DNA from 3 places in the Embleya sp. NPDC127516 genome. Region 3 is predicted to be linked to each of the others. Evidence: riboswitches for the same ligand, from Rfam matches in the RefSeq annotation. Region 3 holds a riboswitch; each other region holds the start of a gene.
What was found. Region 3 has a riboswitch for cobalamin ahead of ACIRL2_RS23130 (energy-coupling factor ABC transporter permease). Riboswitches for the same ligand answer to the same signal wherever they lie in the genome.

Region 1 (5,660 bases), on a different contig from region 3:
GCAGTACGCGGCCGCTGCGCGCCGGGCACGTCGCCGAACTGCTCGACTTGGACATGTCCGTGGTCAGCCGACACATCGCACACCTGGTCGAGCACGGGTGGGTGGAGCGCCGGCCGCACCCGCACGACGGCCGCTCCTTCCTGCTCGGCCTCACCCCGGAGGGTCGCGCGGTGGTCGATCGGGCCACCGACGACCGCCTGACGGTGATCGCCGAGCGCCTCGACGACTGGTCCGACGAGGACGCCCGGACGCTGTCCGAGCTGCTCGCGCGACTGAAGGCCGGGTTGGCACACCGGCCGGTATCGGTGCCGGTGGTCGTGTCACACTGACCCGCATGCCGAAGTCCGCCGCAGAGGCGCGCGCCCACTTGGAGATGTTCTACGACGCGGTGGCCCGCCGAGCCACCCGCACGGAAACGTTCGGCGCGCTGACCCTGTTCATTCGTGAGGGCCAAGGGTGGCCCTTCTACGCACGACCCACGCTCGGCAGCTCCGTCGAGCCCACCGTCGCGGACGTCCGCGCGGTGCGGGCGCGGCAGAGAGAGTTGAAAGTGCCCGAGACGTTCGAATGGGTCGACGAGACCACCCCGGCGCTGCGCGCGGCCGCGATCGAGGCCGAACTGCACGTCCACGAGCACCCGTTGATGGTGCTCGACCCGGCCGAGCTTCCGGCCGAACGCCCGGCCCTGCCCGACCTGGTGACGGTGCGTCGGATCCGGGCGGACGCGACCGACCTGGCGATCGTGCACAGCGTCGCGGCGGTCGGCTTCGCGAACCCGGGGACCGCGTCGGGGACCGACGGCCCGACCGAACGGGATACCGCCGCGCTCGGCCAGGACCCGGGACTGCTGTCCTACCTCAACGAGCGCCTGCGCACCGGCGAGACGGTGATGTTCGCCGCGTACGGCCCGGCCGGGCCGCTGTGCGTGGGCAGTTATCAGCACCTGTACGGCACCACCGAGATCGTCGGTGTGGCCACCCTCCCCGCGGCCCGACGTGGCGGCCTCGCGGCGGCGGTGACCTGGGAGCTGGCCCGGCACGCGCTCACCGACGGGAGCGAGACGGTGTTCCTGTCGGCGGGCGACCAGGACGTGGCCCGCGTGTACGACCGGCTCGGCTTCCGGTCGGTGGGGACGGCGCTGATCGCGGAGGCGCCGTGAGCACCCCGGCGCAGCCCGGACCGCCCGCGAAGCCCGTCGTGCTGCCGATCCCGCCCGGGCGCAATCCCACCGCCGCCGAAATGGCCGCCGCGCACGGCCGGACCATCCCCGACGTGATCGGACCGAACCTGCGGGTGTTGTTCTGCGGGATCAACCCCGGCCTGTGGTCCGGTGCGACCGGGCGGCACTTCGCCCGCCCCGGCAACCGGTTCTGGCCCGCGCTGTACGCCTCCGGGTTCACGCCCCGCCTGCTCGCGCCCGCCGAGCAGGACGCGTTGACCGCGCTCGGTCTCGGCATCACCAACGTGGTGGCCCGCACCACCGCCCGTGCGGACGAGTTGAGCCGGGACGAGTACGTCGCCGGCGGCGCGGCGCTCACCGCCAAGGTGCGCACGTACCGGCCGGCCTGGCTGGCCGTGCTCGGCATCGGCGCGTACCGGACCGGTTTCGGCCGGCCCAAGGCGGTGGTCGGTCGACAGGCCGAGACCATCGGCGACACCCGGATCTGGGTGCTGCCGAACCCGAGCGGCCTGAACGCGCACTGGACGGCGGCGGCGCTCGGCGAGGCGTTCGCCGAACTGCGCACGGCGGCGGCCCAGATCGAAAGCACCCGACCGGAAACGCCACGCACCGAAACCGCCGGGACCGAAAGCACCCGGACCGAAACCACCTGACCGGAAGGCACCCGGCCGGAAACCCGCCGAAACCCATCGAAGGCGGTCGAAGGCTGCCTGAATGCGGCCCGAGGACGACCCGAAGGGGCGCGACCGCCCCAGGGCGCGGTCGGTGCGCCCGGGCCGGTCCGCGCGCCTGTATCCGAGTCGATTCGTCCATCGACCGAGTGGGATCACCCGGTTGGTGGTTACTTCGCGTTCCCTCGCGCGGTTGGGTCGGCATGGAGATCCTGCGGGCCCCGTTCGGGCCGTGGCCCACCGAGGCGTTCGAGACACCCGTGTACGAGGCGTTGGTCGCGGAGTGGCGCGACTCGGGCCGGGAGGTACCCCGGCCGGTGGACCGATGCCCCGACCGCCCGGCGCGACACGCGCGCCCATCCGGGGCCGGCCCCCGCACCGGCCGCCCCTGAGGACGCCGCCGAGGCCACCTCCGAGGCAGCCCACACCGGCCGCCGGAGGCACCCGCCGACACGCCCGGCTCCCGCCTCGCCGACCCGCCCGTCGGACGCCGTACATGCCAGGCACGCCCCGCGGCCGACCGTACGCTCCCAATGCCTCGCCCTCGCCCGCTCGGCCGCCCCGCGAAGGTCTTTCCCTCGACGCCCGGACACCACGTTCGACAGGGGCTCGGCGACGCGCGCCGCGCACAACGCCGGCGTGTCGTGCAGCCATTCGGCGGCCCGCGCGCGAGTACCGTCATGCCGGGCGTACGCCGGGAGGAGACGATTCCGCTCGGCTCGGGAGGCGCCGCGACACCCGGTGTGGACGGCATCGCCGCCGGGAGTGGGCCCGTCCCGGCCGAAATCGTGGTACGTCGGGAATCGCGACACGACACAACACCTGGGGGTGCGACGACCACCCCGCCACTACATATATGCTCTGCGACGCAGCTGGTTCGCCGTTCCGGTTCAAACGGAAAGGCGACGCAAGAGGGAACCCGGTGTGAAGCCGGGACTGCCCCCGCAGCGGTAAGCGGGAACGAATGTCGTCCTGCGGCGCCGAACGCCCGGAGGGGTTCGGCGCGCGACGACCACGGGGAACTCCGCGGCCCGCCGAGCACATCGTGCCCGGTGGCGCCCCGGCATGCCCGCGAGTCCGAATACCTGCCGGCTGTCCGCGCCTTCGGGCGCGGGGTCACTGTACGTACGAGCTCGCGAGGAGAGAGCACGTGACCGTTGTGGACAGCGTGGGCGCGACCCGGATGCGGATCGACGAAAGCCCCGAGGACCAACTGGCTACCCTGGTGCGCACCCAGGCGCGCGATCTGCCGGAGGTCGATCCGGATCGGGTCGTCCGCCGGGTCGTCGCGGGTCTCAACGAGGGCGCGGACAAGGGAGCGGCCGCGGACCTGGCGGTGCGTACCGCCGCCGAGCTGATCGCGGAGGAGCCCGCCTACTCGCGGCTCGCCGCGCGCCTGCTCGCCGGCCGGATCGCGGACGAGGCCCTCGACGCGGGGGTCACCTCGTTCAGCGCGGGCATCGCGCTCGGCCGGCGCGAGGGCGTCATCGGCGCGGAGACCGCGGCGTTCGTCGCCGAGCACGCCGCCGAGTTGGACGCCGCCGTGGACGTCGACGGCGACCGGCGGTTCGAGTACTTCGGCCTGCGCACCGTGTACGACCGCTACCTGTTGCGCCACCCGGTCTCGCGCAAGGTGGTCGAGACCCCGCAGCACTTCCTGCTGCGCGTGGCGTGCGGCCTGGCCCAGGAGCCCGGCGAGGCGATCGGCTTCTACCGGCTGATGTCCTCGCTCGCCTACCTGCCCAGCTCGCCGACGCTGTTCAACTCCGGCACCGTGCACACCCAGATGTCCTCGTGCTACCTGCTCGACTCGCCCAAGGACGAGCTGGAGTCGATCTACGACATGTACGGGCGGATCGCCCGACTGTCGAAGTTCGCCGGCGGCATCGGCGTGGCGTGGTCGCGGGTGCGTTCGCGCGGCTCGCTGATCCGCGGCACCAACGGGCACTCCAACGGCATCGTGCCGTGGCTCAAGACGCTCGACTCGTCGGTGGCCGCGGTCAACCAGGGCGGCCGGCGCAAGGGCGCGGCCTGCGTGTACCTGGAGACCTGGCACCCGGACATCCTGGAGTTCCTCGAACTGCGCGAGAACACCGGTGAGGACGCGCGCCGCACGCACAACCTCAACCTGGCCAACTGGGTGCCGGACCTGTTCATGCGCCGGGTCGAGGAGGACGGCGTCTGGTCGCTGTTCGACCCGAACGAGCTGCCCGAACTGCCCGACCTGTGGGGCGCCGAGTTCGACAAGGTGTACGAAGCCGCCGAGCGGGACGGCCGGTTCGTCCGGCAGATGCCCGCGCGCGACCTCTACGCCCGGATGATGCGCACGCTCGCGCAGACCGGCAACGGCTGGATGACCTTCAAGGACGCCGCCAACCGCACCTGCAACCAGGCCGCGGAGCCCGGCAACGTGGTGCACCTGTCCAACCTGTGCACCGAGATCCTCGAGGTGACCAGCGACGGCGAGACCGCCGTGTGCAACCTCGGCTCGGTCAACCTCGGCGCGCACGTGATCGCCGGCGAGGGCATGGACTGGGACAAGCTGCGCGCGACGGTGCGCACCGCGGTGGTCTTCCTGGACCGCGTGATCGACATCAACTACTACCCGACCGACCAGGCCGCGGCGTCCAACCCGCGGTGGCGCCCGGTGGGCCTGGGCCTGATGGGCCTGCAGGACGTGTTCTTCACGCTCGGCATGCCGTTCGACTCGGTCGAGGCGCGCGAGTTGTCCACGCTGATCTCCGAGGAGATCTACCTGACCGCGCTGGAGACCTCCTCGGCGCTCGCCGAGGCGCACGGCCCGCACCCGGCCTACGCCGAGACGCACGCCGCGCGCGGCCGGCTCCAGCCGGACCTGTGGGAGGGCGTGTACCCGACCCAGACCAAGCGCTGGGACGCGCTGCGCGACCGGGTCGCCGAGCACGGCCTGCGCAACTCGCTGCTCGTGGCGATCGCGCCGACCGCGACCATCGCCTCGATCGCCGGTGCCTACGAGTGCATCGAGCCGCAGGTGTCGAACCTGTTCAAGCGCGAGACGTTGTCCGGCGAGTTCCTCCAGATCAACGCCTACCTGGTGCGCGAGCTCAAGGCCCGCGGCCTGTGGACCCCCGCGGTCCGCGACCGGATCAAGCGCGCCGAGGGCTCGGTCCAAAGCATCGCCGAACTCCCGGAGGACGTGCGGGAGTTGTACCGCACCGCGTGGGAGCTTCCGCAGCGTGCGCTGATCGACCTGGCGGCGGCCCGCTCGCCGTACATCGACCAGTCGCAGTCGCTGAACCTGTTCATGGCCGACCCGACCATCGGCAAGCTGTCCTCGATGTACCGCTACGCGTGGTCCACCGGCCTCAAGACCACGTACTACCTGCGCTCGCGCCCCGCGACGCGGATCCAGCAGGCGACCGTGCCGGCGCAGGCCTCGGCCGCGCCCGTCGAGGAGATCTCGGACCTCGAGGTCATCGCCTGCTCGCTGGAGAACCCCGAAGCCTGTGAGGCGTGCACGTGAGCCTGCTCGATCCCGGAATGAACCTCACGCTGCGCCCGATGCAGTACCCGGACTTCTACGAGAAGTACCGCGCGGCGATCCGCAACACCTGGACGGTCGAAGAGGTCGACCTGCACAGCGACCTCGCCGACCTGGACAAGCTCAGCCCGGCCGAACGACACCTCGTGCAGCGCCTGGTCGCGTTCTTCGCGACCGGTGACACGATCGTGGCGAACAACCTGGTGCTGAACCTGTACCGGCACATCAACTCGCCCGAGGGCCGGCTGTATCTGTCGCGGCAACTCTTCGAAGAGGCCGTCCATGTGCA
Region 2 (5,660 bases), on a different contig from region 3:
CGCCACGCTGCCGGCCGAGTACGCGCGGGGCGCGGAACGGGCCGAGGCGGACGTGCGGATCGCGATCGCGGCGACGGCGCCCGCGAAGTACGGACCCGGTGCGGACGCGGCGACCCGGCGGATGTTGCGGAAGTGGACCGAGGACGCGGTGGGCCGTTGATCCGGGTTCCCTGCCGCGCCCGGCGCACCGGCCCGAGGGTCGGGGCGGCCGGGGCGGCGGGTGCGGCCGGGCGGTCGGTGCGGTCGATTCAGCGGCGCGACCTGCGGATCGCCCAGATCAGGACGAGCACGGTCGCGACCGCGGCGGCGGCGGCCGGCACCGGGCGCCGGCGGATCTCCGCCGAGCCGGTGAGGGTCGCGTGCCGGAGCGGGTCCGGGGTGTGGTCGAAGATTTGGTTGCCGGCGGTGTGTCCGACCTCGACGGTGCGGTCCTTGGCGTGTCCGACCCGGTCACCGGCCAGCTCGCGGGCCTGACCGGCCTTGTGCACGGCCGCGTCCTTGAGCTCCTCGGCGCGGTGTCCGGCCGATTGCTTGAGTTCCTCGGCGCGGTGTCCGGCCGCTTCCTTGAGCTCTCCGGCCCGGTGCTCGACGGCTTCCTTGGCCTGCTCGGCGCGGTGTCCGGCCGCTTCGATGAGCTCTTCGGCGCGGTGGCCGACCGCCTCCTTGGCCTTCGCGGTCTTGTGTCGGGCCGTCTCCTTGGCCTGCTCGACCCGCTGCCGCGCGGCGTCCTTGGCGTGCTCGGTTCGGTCCTGGACGGCGTCCTTGGCCTGCTCGGCCCGATCGCGGGCGGCCTTCCTGGCCTGCCCGGCCCCCTCCCGCGCGGCGTCCTTCGCTTGCCCGGCCCGGTCACGGGCGGCGTCCTTGGCCTCCCCGGCCCGGTCGCGGACGGTGCCCGCGGCCTGTTCGACGGCTTCGCCGGCCGCCGCTTCGAGCCGTTCGGCCCGGCGTCGGGCCCGCCCCGCGGCACGGTCGCTTCCTCGGCCGACCTGCTCCGCGGCCTCACCCACCTTGCGGTGCACCGTCTCGGGCGGCTCGGCCTGGGTCAACTCCTCCACCGCGTGATCCAATTGCTCACGTTTGCGGCTCAGCGTCGGCTCCTGCTGCGGGAGTGCGCTCTGCGTGGGTGATTCGACGGCGGGGGGAAGGACGGTCGGGAACGCGGCGACCTCGTCGGGATCGCGCGACGCGGACCTGCCGCCGGAGTCTCGGCCTGGGGTACTCATCGGTGCGTACTCCTCTTCACGGTCTCGATGTCCTCGCGTCACCGCCGAGGACCGCGCCTGGCGCCTGCCCCGGGGGCGCCCGGTCATTCGTCCTCGGCGGGCCTTCGACGGCCGGGGCCGTCTCCCCGATCCTGCCGGGGGCGCAGACCCGGCAGGACCGAGGACACGGCCCCGGCGTTCGCATTCGTCGATGCCGGATTCGGTGTCTCGTGGCCGAGGCTAGAAACAACCGGGCCGAGGATCCGGGAATGTCACCCGGATGCGCGGCTCGGCGTGTCCGACCGATTCACCCGATCGGCCGCTCCGCGCGGGACCCGACACACGGTTCCCGGTGCCCCGAGCGAACCGAACGGGCAGGCCGACGGTGCTCAGCCCGCGTTCCCCCGACCCGATGCCGACGACCCGATCCGGGTCCGGGTCGGCCGCGGCGGCTTGTCGTGGAAGACACAGTCGCCGCACGTACCGCCCCCGGGGATCCGGTAGTACAGGCAGCACGTGGTGCGGCGGAACGCGCCGAGCGCACCGTGCAGGCCGGTTCCACGCAACCGGCCTGCGGCCAACAGGCCGTCGGCGAACACGCGTGTGGTCGCGACGAGTTCCGGCTCGGTCGGAGCCAGGTGCCGGTGCAACACGCGGGCCGCGCCGACCAGGGCCGACGCGGCGTTGCCCCACAGCAGCCGCTCGGCGACCGGCACCACCGCTCGGGTCGCCCCGGCGAGCGGCACCAGATGCCCGACCAGCACCGCGTCGTGCAGCTGCTCGATCCCCGAGCGATCGTCCGGCACCGGCGCCGGCTCCGGATCGGGCGCCCACAACTCGACCGGCCCGGCGTCCGGGAAGCGCCAGTACGTCCGGGCCGGATCCAGGTCGGGCACCACCCGGCCGAGCACCGCCGCACCCAGTGCCACCGACCACAGCCGCGAGGCCACGCCCAGATACAGGATCGACGCGGCGACACGCGGTTCCTCGGTCCGCAGCCGGGCCCGTACGTGCTCCACCCGGGCCGCCCACGCGGCGGGCGCGGCCGGGTCGTACAGCTCGGCCAACGGCCGAAAGCCCGCGCCGTCGGTGATCGGTCCGGTCCGCAGCTCGAAGTAGGGCCCCACGTCGGCGAGCCGGCGCAGCGGCCCGCCGCCGTGGGACCGCGACCGCCCGCCGGTCAGCGGCTGTCGCCCGGACGCCACAACACATCACCCGCACCGTCGGCGTTGGCCCGCCGGGCGAGGACGAACAGCAGGTCGGACAACCGGTTGAGGTAGCGCGCGGTGAGCGGGTTGACGGTCGCGGCACCGCCTGCCGTCGCCCGCTCGTCCGCCTCGATCAGCGCCCAGGTCGAGCGCTCGGCACGTCGGGCCGAGGTGCGGGCCACGTGCAGCAGGGCCGCGGCCGGGCTGCCGCCGGGCAGTACGAAGGAACGCAGCGCGGCCAGTTCCGCGTTGAACGCGTCGCAGTGCTCCTCCAGCCGGGCCACGTCCGCCTCGGTGATCCGCAGCCGGGTGTCCCCCACGGCGATCGGCGCGCACAGGTCGGCGCCGACGTCGAACAGGTCGTGCTGCAGTTGCGCCAGTACCGCGCGCGTCTGCGGTTGCGGGTCGCCGAGCGCGAGCACGACCCCGATCGCCGCGTTGGTCTCGTCCGTGTCGGCGTACGCCGCCAACCTCGGATCGGTCTTGCGCGTACGGGAGTTGTCGCCCAGCGCGGTCGTGCCGGCATCGCCGGTACGGGTGTAGATCCGGCTCAAAACCAAGGACATGGTCGGCACCGGCCTCTCTCGGGGAAATCCGCCCCGGTTGGTGAGGTGGCGACGACGTGAGTCTCCTGGCTCTCGGATCATCGCTCCTCCCGGCCTTCCGACCCGTCTCGGGGCCGTGGCCGGTTCGGGAGTCGCTCCCCGATCACAGTGGCGGGACCGCGCCGGATTCACACCGGCTTCCTCGTACCGCCGTCGCCTTGCGCCTCCCACCATGACACGCGCGACGGGCCCGGTCCACCGTCGGATCCGGACCACGCGTGCGGGTGAAGCTTGCCGCCGGTCCGCGCGCCGAGCCCCGGACCGGCGCGGGTAAAGCCCAGGATCGGATTCCGAGAGCGGCTCCCTCGGCCGGCGTCGGCCCGGCGGTATCGGCGCCGAAGGGTGCCGACGGGCACCGGAGGGTGCCGGTGAGTCGATCCGCGATCCGGCCGTGCCGGGAAATCAGTGCCGGAGGTATGCGTGTCCACGGTGTCCGGAACACCTGAACCAGCCGGTCCGACGCGTCGGGTGGGTCGGGTACGTCGAGCGGGCGTGCTCCTGGCGTGTTGTGTGTCGCTGTTCGGAGCCGGGTCGGGGCATCCAGCCGCCTGCGCGGGGTGGTTCGGTCCCGAGGGGATGCATCTCACCTCCTCCGTACCGCTCTTCGATGCCGGCTCGGCGCGGCCGACTCCTTCCGCTGCGGACTTCGACGCCGGGTCGGGACATACCGCCCCGCCCGCCGGACCCCTCGGCGCGGGGACGGCAGGCCCCACCCCATCCGCATCGCTGTTGAGCGCCGGCGCCGGGCGCCCCGTCGGGTCCGGCGACCGGGTGCGGTCCAGGGACCAGCCCGAGCCGAACCTGCCACCCGTCCCGCGTGCCGTCGCCGATCGGGTGGGCACTCGCGCCGGGCAGTCGGTGGACGTCCCGGTCCTGGCCGGCGACTCCGGCGAAGGGCTGGTCGTGCTGTCGTACACCAATCCCGAACACGGCCTGGTGCTCCAGCCGGACGAGCGGGGCGACGCGAATTCGGTGCTGCGGTACACGCCGGGGCCGGGCTTCACCGGACGCGACAACTTTCGCTACACGATCGTCGACCGGCTCGGCCGCGAGGCCACCGCGAGCGTGCGGATCGACGTGGCGGCCGGCCCCGGAGCGTCCGGCCGGCCGGTCGAGACCCGGGCGGGCAAGCTCGGCGTCCATCGCGGCGTCGACGAACTCCGCGCGCCCTCCGCCGCGTCGGCGGCGCGTCCGCGCGCCGGGATCGATCCGGGCGGCGGGTCGCTGCTCGTGGCCTTCCTCGGCTCGGCCCTGCTCGGGGCGGGTGTCCTGGCCTTCGTCGCCCACCGGCGGCCGGGCCGGCGGCGGCCCGGCTGAGCGGGCCCGGGTCGCTTCGATCGGCCGTTCGGGGTTCCGTGCCCGGATCGGCGGCTGTTCCGGGGTTCTTCGGCCTGATCGCCCTTCCGGGGCTCTTCCCCCGATCGGCTGCTCCGGGGTTCTTCGGTCTGATGGCCCTTCCCAGGCTCGTCACCCCGATCGGCCCCTCCGGGCCTCCTCGGTCCGGCCGGTGTCGCCCCGGTCAGCCCTTCCGGGCCTCCTGGGTGAGCTGGTAGAGCCCGTACAGCAGCTCGGCGATGCCGACGATCAGCAACACGACACCGATCTTCCCGAGCGCGACCACCGGTGTGTCCACGTCGTCCGCGAACAGCTTCAGGGCTCCGCCCACCACCGCGCTCAACAGGCCGGCCGTCAACGAGCCGCGTGCCTTCGCCACGGTCTTCCTCCTCCACTCGACCTGCGGGTACGGCTATGAGGCTAGGTCCGGGCCCCGGCCCGGCACGCCCTCCGCGGGAACGAACCGGCGTACACACTTCGGCCTAGGCCCTGTCCGGGTTCGCCGCGGCCGGTGGGTTCGTCGGGGCCTCCGGGAATGGGGGCGGGCCCCACCCCCGGAGGGCGGCCAGCCCCATGGGCACGCCCGTTGCACGCTCCTAGCGTGGATCCGGTGCCGTGAACGGGGAGCGGCCGGAACGGCGGAGGGACGAACGTGAGCGGGCGACCGACACGGCCACGACACACGATCGGGGACGAGCGGGAGGGTGCCGGGGCACCGGCCGTCCGGCTCGACGCGGTGCGCAAGGTGTACGGCAAGGGCTCGGCCCAGGTCGCCGCCCTCGACGGGGTCACCCTCGCCTTCGAACACGGGTCGTTCACCGCCGTGATGGGTCCGTCCGGCTCCGGCAAGAGCACCTTCCTGCACTGCGCGGCCGGCCTGGACCGACCCACGTCGGGCACGGTCGCGGTGGCCGGCCGAGACCTCGCCGAGCTGAACGAGAACGCGCTGACCAGGCTCCGTCGGGAGCGGATCGGTTTCGTCTTCCAGGCGTTCAACCTGCTGCCCACCCTCACGGTGGAGCAGAACATCACGCTGCCGCTGCGGTTCGCGGCCAAGCGCGCCGACCATCGGCGGATCCCCGAGGTGATCGCGCGCGTCGGCCTGACCGACCGCGCCCGGCACCGGCCGCACGAGTTGTCCGGCGGCCGGCAACAACGAGTGGCGATCGCCCGCGCGCTGGCCGTGCGCCCCGCCGTGCTGTTCGCGGACGAGCCGACGGGGGCGTTGGACACCCGGACGGCGGCCGAGGTGCTGGGTCTGCTTCGGGAGTCCGTGCGAACCGACGGCCAGACCATCGTGATGGTCACGC
Region 3 (5,660 bases):
GTCCTCGGGCACTGCTGCGACACCCGGGGTCGGCGGCCCGACCGGGATCACCGCGATCGGGTCGGCGTCGACTGCTGCGTTGGGATCGGCCTCGATTGCTTCGATGACATCCGCCTCGGTCACAGGGGTCCACTCGGTGTCGGACCCGGTCGGCAGGTCGCCTGATCTGCGCCGGGACGGCCTCGACCGTCGCGGGGGTTGTGCCATCTCCGCCCAACTCCTCGCGATCGGGCTCCTCGACGTCGAAGCCCGGGCGGGTGAACCCCGCCGGCCCGCGTCCGCCTTGGCCCGCACCGGCACCGGATCGCCGCGGCCGAACACGGGCGTCGCCGAGGGCGCCCGTGCGCCGATACTCACAACCTCCGTCGAATTCACGCCCCCGCCGCTCAAGTCACGCGCCCCTTCCCCCTGTGTGCGCCCGTTCTTTCCGCGCGCCCGTACTTTGCGCGTTGCCCGTATCTTGTGCGTCTGTCGCGGGTCCGGAAATTCGAGTTCGACTGCTTCGAACTCGACCTCCCGGACTCACTGAACGGCAGCGTAGAAGCAGCTCGAAGAGCCCTGCGGGCAATATTCGATTAATTTCCGGAAACCCGGTCCCAACGCGACCCGGGCGCTAAAATCCCCGGCCTCGCACGAACGGCCCGCCGTCGGGGGCTGTCCTGGGAAGTGACTCGCCGGTAGCGTCGGCCGCGTCCCACGCCCCGCATAGCAGACCGAGTCGAGTTCGAGGAGACACACATGTCCGGCACCGATGCTCCGCAGGCCCAGGACGTGCCGGGCCGGCAGCCGACCCCGCCGCTGCCGGTGTCCCCGGCCGACCTGAGCTTCGCCCTGCCGCCCACGTTCGAGACCGTCGAACAGGAGCGCCGGCACCGCAAGGAGCGGTTGACCGCGGCGTTGCGGCTGTTCGGTCGGTTCGGCTTCGAGGAGGGGGTGGCCGGCCACATCACCGCGCGTGATCCGGAGCTCACCGATCACTTCTGGGTCAACCCGTTCGGGATGTCGTTCAAGCACATCACCGTGGACGACCTGATTCTGGTCAACCACGAGGGACAGGTCGTCGAGGGCCGATTCCACGTCAACCAGGCCGCGTTCGCGATCCACTCGCAGATCCACGCGGCCCGTCCCGACGTGGTCGCGGCGGCACACAGCCACTCCGTGCACGGCCGGGCGATCTCCGCGCTCGGCATCCGACTCGAACCGATCACTCAGGACGTGTGCCCGTTCTACGAGGATCACGAGCTGTTCGACGACTACGCGGGCGTCGTACTCGACGCCGAGGAGGGCCGCCGCATCGCCAAGACGCTCGGCCCGCGGAAGGCGCTGATCCTGCGCAACCACGGCCTGCTCACGGTGGGGCAGTCGGTCGACGCGGCGGCGTGGTGGTTCATCACCATGGAGCGCTCCTGCCAGGTACAGCTGCTCGCCCAGGCGGCCGGCGAGCTCAAGCCGATCACGCCGGAAAACGCGCGGCTGACCCGGGAACAACTGGGCAACGACACGGTCGCCTGGATCAACTACAAACCGCTGTACGACGTGATCAGCCGCTCCGAGCCGGACCTGTTCGGCGTGGACGGCCCGATGACGATCTGATCACCCGAGAATCCGATCGCCGCCGTCGGCGCCGGATCCGGGCCATCCGGTCCCGGCCGCCGACCGGATCCGCCGACCGGGCGCAATCTCGCCGATATCCGGCCGCGTCGGGAGTCAAATCACCCGGTTGCGGAAAGTACAACAGCATGTACGAACGGAGCCTTCCGCGGCACTTCGCCCGCTCGGCGCGGCCCGCCCGCCCGCGCGCCCGGGTGTGGCTGCCCGAGGTCGCGAGCCCGGTCGGCCCCTCGGTGCTGTGGCGCCGGATCGGCCAGTTCGTGGTGGACGTGCTGGCGTCCGCGCTGTTGCCCGGCGCCGCGATGTTCCTGTTCGTCCTGCTGCCCACACATCCCGACGGTTCGATCCGCAGCGGCCCGCTGACCGCGACGATCACCGTCGGTGTGCTGATGGTCGCGCTGGCCATCCTGTTCTGGTACTGGGTACTGCGGCCCGCCGAGCACGACGGGCGCACGTGGGGCATGCAGATGTTCGGTATCCGGGTCGTGGACGTGTCCGGTGGGCGGGCGGGGCGGCGTCAGCTCGGGATCCGCTGGCTGCTGCTGTGCGTCGACGCGTTCGCGCTCGGCGCGGTCGGCCTGACCGCGGTGCTCACCAGCGAGCGGCGCCAGCGGGTCGGTGACCGGGTTGCGGGCACCGTGGTGGTCCGGGGCCGAGGACCCGGCCTGGACTGAGCACCGCGCGGCGTGCCTCGGCGCCGAGCCGCGCCACACCGCGCCACTCCGCATCGCACCGCAATCGCGCCCCGCCGCACCCGTCGACGATCACGCTCCGGAATGCGGCAATTGCTCGACCGCTCCGCCCGCATTGTGGTCTTGCGCACGGTTTGCAAAAGCCATCTTGTCGCCATGTCCATCCGACCACTAGTGTCGGCTCGCCGTGGTGCTCGGGAAGCCGGTTCGATGCCGGCGCGGCCCTCGCCACTGTGATCGGGAAGTTCTCCTCCACCCCCGCGGAAACGTTGATTCGTCGCCGCGGGAAGCCACTGGGACCGCTCGCGCGGCCCCGGGAAGGCGGAGATGTGAACGTACGACCCGTCAGCCAGGAGACCGGCCACGGCGATCGTCCGTCCACGAGGTGTTGGAGAGGGACCCTTCCTCATGCATATCGCAGAGGGCTATCTGCCCTGGGAACACGCTGCCGCCTGGGGCGTCGCGTCGGCCCCGTTCGTCGTCCACGGCGCCCGCGCGCTCACCCGCGAGGTACGCGACAAACCCGAGAACACGCTGCTGCTCGGCGCGTCCGGCGCGTTTTCGTTCGTGCTGTCCGCGCTCAAGATCCCTTCCGTCACCGGTAGTTGCTCCCATCCCACCGGTACCGGACTGGGCGCGATCCTGTTCCGGCCGCCGATCATGGCCGTACTGGGCACGATCACCCTGCTCTTCCAGGCGTTGCTGCTCGCGCACGGCGGGCTGACCACGCTCGGCGCGAACGTGTTCTCCATGGCGATCGTCGGCCCGTGGGCCGGCTACGGCGCGTATCGGCTGGCCCGTTCGCTCCTGGACGGACGCGGCGGCACCACTCCGCTGGATGTCGCGGTGTTCGTGGGCGCGTTCGTCGCGGACCTGAGCACCTACTGCGTCACCAGCGTGCAGTTGGCCCTGGCCTTCCCCGACCCGGACAGCGGATTCGCGGGCGCGTTGGCCAAGTTCGGCGGCATCTTCTCCCTCACCCAGATCCCGCTGGCGATCAGCGAGGGTCTGCTGACCGTCCTGGTCGTGCGCTTGTTGCGGCAGTCCAGCCGCGGCGATCTGGTCCGGCTCGGTGTGGTCACGGACGCGCGGATCGCGCGCGAGGAGGAGAAGTCCAAGTGAAGCGCTCCACGAAGATCAACCTGCTGATCGTGTTGGCCGTGGTACTGCTCGCGGTCCTGCCCGTGGTGTTCGGCATGGGCGACCACAAGGACGAGCCGTTCGCGGGCGCCGACACCCAGGCGGAGACCGCGATCACCGAGAACGACCCGGACTACGAGCCGTGGTTCAGCCCGCTGTACGAACCGCCGTCCGGAGAGATCGAGTCCGGTCTGTTCGCGTTGCAGGCCGCCCTCGGCGCGGGCGTGGTCGGCTACATGTTCGGGGTCAAGCGCACCCGCCGCCGGCTCGCGCCGGATGCCTCGGACACGCCCGACGAACCGACCGCCGCTTCGGCGAATGCCGCCGGGGCGACACCCGCGGACCAGACGCCGGCATCGGTCCCGGGCCGCTGATTCCGTGCTGCCGATCGACGCGGCGGCGCACGCGAGTTCGTGGCGTCACCGCCATCCGGCCGACAAGGCCGTGCTCTCCTTCGGGCTGCTCGGGTGCGCGGTGGCACTGCCGCCGTGGCCCGGCGCGGTCCTGGTCGCGGCGACCGTCCTGGTCGTCGCGTTCGGCTTCGCGCGCGTGCCCGCCCGGCGGTTGTGGCGGGCCGCCCGCGCGCCGCTCGGATTCGCCGCCACCGGCGCGCTCGCCCTGCTCGTCACGATCGGCGCGGACGGCGTCGGCTGGGCCCCCAACGGGCCGCGCCACGCCGCCGAGTTGCTCGCCCGCTCCACCGCCGCGGGCCTGGCGATGCTGCTGTTCGCGTTCACCACACCGCTGTCGGACGTACTGCCGAGGCTGAACCGGGTGGGCGTGCCGGCCGCCGTGGTGGACGTCGCCGCGGTGATGTATCGAATGTTGTTCCTGCTCTACGACACGACCACGCGGATCAACCAGGCCCAGGCGGGCCGGCTGGGTCACCGCACCCGGCGAGCCCGTTGGCGCTCGGTGGCCGGGCTCGGCTCGGCGGTCTTCGTGCACGCGTTCGCCCGCGCCCAGCGCCTGGAGGCGGGTCTGGCCGGACGCGGCTACGACGGGCGCCTGCGGGTGCTGGTGGACGAGGTACGCGTCTCGCGGGCGTTCGTCGCGGGCTCCCTGTTCGTCGTGGCGGCGGTCGTCGCCGCCACTCTTCTCCTGGTATCGGTGGTGCCGTGATTCCGTTGCGGGTACGAGAGATCGGCTACGCCTACGAGGACGGGCCGGCCGTGTTGAGCGGGCTGTCCCTGTCCGTTCCGACCGGGCGGGCGCTGGCGCTGCTCGGGCCCAACGGCAGCGGGAAGACCACGCTGCTGCGGCTGTTGACCGGCGGCCTGACACCGGACTCGGGGCGGGTCGAACTGCACGAGGTGCCGATTCGGCACGACCGCAAGGGGCTCACCGCGCTGCGGCGGGCTGTGCAACTGGTCGTCCAGGATCCCGACGACCAGCTCTTCTCGGCGTCGGTGGCCCAGGACGTCTCGTTCGGGCCGCTCAACCTGGATCTGGACCCGGCCGAGGTGCGCTCGCGGGTGGCCGAGGCACTGGCCGCGCTCGAAATCACCGAACTGGCCGAGCGGCCCGTGCACCTGCTGTCCTTCGGCCAGCGCAAGCGGGTCGCCATCGCCGGCGCGATCGCGATGCGGCCCGAGGTGCTGGTGCTGGACGAGCCGACCGCGGGCCTGGATCCGGCCGGGCAGGAAGCGCTGTTGCACACGCTCGACCACTTGCGTGCGACCGGGACGACGGTGGTGATGGCCACCCACGACGTGGACCTCGCGCTGCGCTGGGCCGACGACGCGGCGGTCCTCGCACACGGGCGCCTGCACACCGGGCCGGCGAGCGAATTGCTCGCGGACACCGAGTTGCTGGCCGCCGCGAGCCTGCGGCCGACCTGGGCGCACGCGGCCGCCGCCGTACTGGCCGCACACGGGCTGGCCCCGGCGGGCACCCTGCCGCGCACGCCCGCCGAACTGGCGGCCCTGGCGCGTCCGGCCCCGAGCACCGCGGAGCCCGCCCACTGAGCGAACCCCGGGCCGACCTCAGCGCCGGCGCAGCAGCACCACCGCGCGGTCGTCGCCCACGTTGCGCCCGGCCGCCGCCACGATCCGGCGCGCCGCGTCGTGGAAGTCGTCCCGGACCAGCCGCTCGGCCTCACCGAGGAAACGGTCGATGCCGGTGGCGATGTCCTCGCCGGGCATCTCCACCATGCCGTCGGTGAACAACAGGAGCGCGTCGCCGGTGCCCAGCCGGCCCTTGACGCCCTCGAAGGTC

Region 1: it holds a riboswitch for cobalamin, as region 3 does, so the genes downstream of both, ACIRL2_RS04410 (ribonucleoside-diphosphate reductase subunit alpha) here and ACIRL2_RS23130 (energy-coupling factor ABC transporter permease) in region 3, are expected to answer to the same signal.
Region 2: it holds a riboswitch for cobalamin, as region 3 does, so the genes downstream of both, ACIRL2_RS24215 (cob(I)yrinic acid a,c-diamide adenosyltransferase) here and ACIRL2_RS23130 (energy-coupling factor ABC transporter permease) in region 3, are expected to answer to the same signal.

The regions. Positions count from the first base shown of each region.
Region 1 covers NZ_JBIWJT010000002.1:430,057-435,716, forward strand. Annotated here, with positions in the region: gene ACIRL2_RS04395 (MarR family winged helix-turn-helix transcriptional regulator) at 1-329, shown strand, start outside; gene ACIRL2_RS04400 (GNAT family N-acetyltransferase) at 335-1,159, shown strand; gene mug (G/U mismatch-specific DNA glycosylase) at 1,240-1,833, shown strand; cobalamin riboswitch at 2,708-2,959, shown strand; gene ACIRL2_RS04410 (ribonucleoside-diphosphate reductase subunit alpha) at 3,035-5,353, shown strand; gene ACIRL2_RS04415 (ribonucleotide-diphosphate reductase subunit beta) at 5,371-5,660, shown strand, end outside.
Region 2 covers NZ_JBIWJT010000012.1:171,385-177,044, reverse strand. Annotated here, with positions in the region: gene ACIRL2_RS24230 (phosphotransferase) at 1-160, shown strand, start outside; gene ACIRL2_RS24225 (hypothetical protein) at 249-1,223, opposite strand; gene ACIRL2_RS24220 ((2Fe-2S)-binding protein) at 1,592-2,407, opposite strand; gene ACIRL2_RS24215 (cob(I)yrinic acid a,c-diamide adenosyltransferase) at 2,383-2,976, opposite strand; cobalamin riboswitch at 3,035-3,161, opposite strand; gene ACIRL2_RS24210 (Ig-like domain-containing protein) at 3,787-4,332, shown strand; gene ACIRL2_RS24205 (DUF5708 family protein) at 4,535-4,729, opposite strand; gene ACIRL2_RS24200 (ABC transporter ATP-binding protein) at 5,003-5,660, shown strand, end outside.
Region 3 covers NZ_JBIWJT010000011.1:286,692-292,351, reverse strand. Annotated here, with positions in the region: gene ACIRL2_RS23140 (class II aldolase/adducin family protein) at 739-1,593, shown strand; gene ACIRL2_RS23135 (RDD family protein) at 1,740-2,285, shown strand; cobalamin riboswitch at 2,475-2,684, shown strand; gene ACIRL2_RS23130 (energy-coupling factor ABC transporter permease) at 2,712-3,425, shown strand; gene ACIRL2_RS23125 (energy-coupling factor ABC transporter substrate-binding protein) at 3,422-3,817, shown strand; gene cbiQ (cobalt ECF transporter T component CbiQ) at 3,822-4,565, shown strand; gene ACIRL2_RS23115 (energy-coupling factor ABC transporter ATP-binding protein) at 4,562-5,410, shown strand; gene ACIRL2_RS23110 (PP2C family protein-serine/threonine phosphatase) at 5,429-5,660, opposite strand, start outside.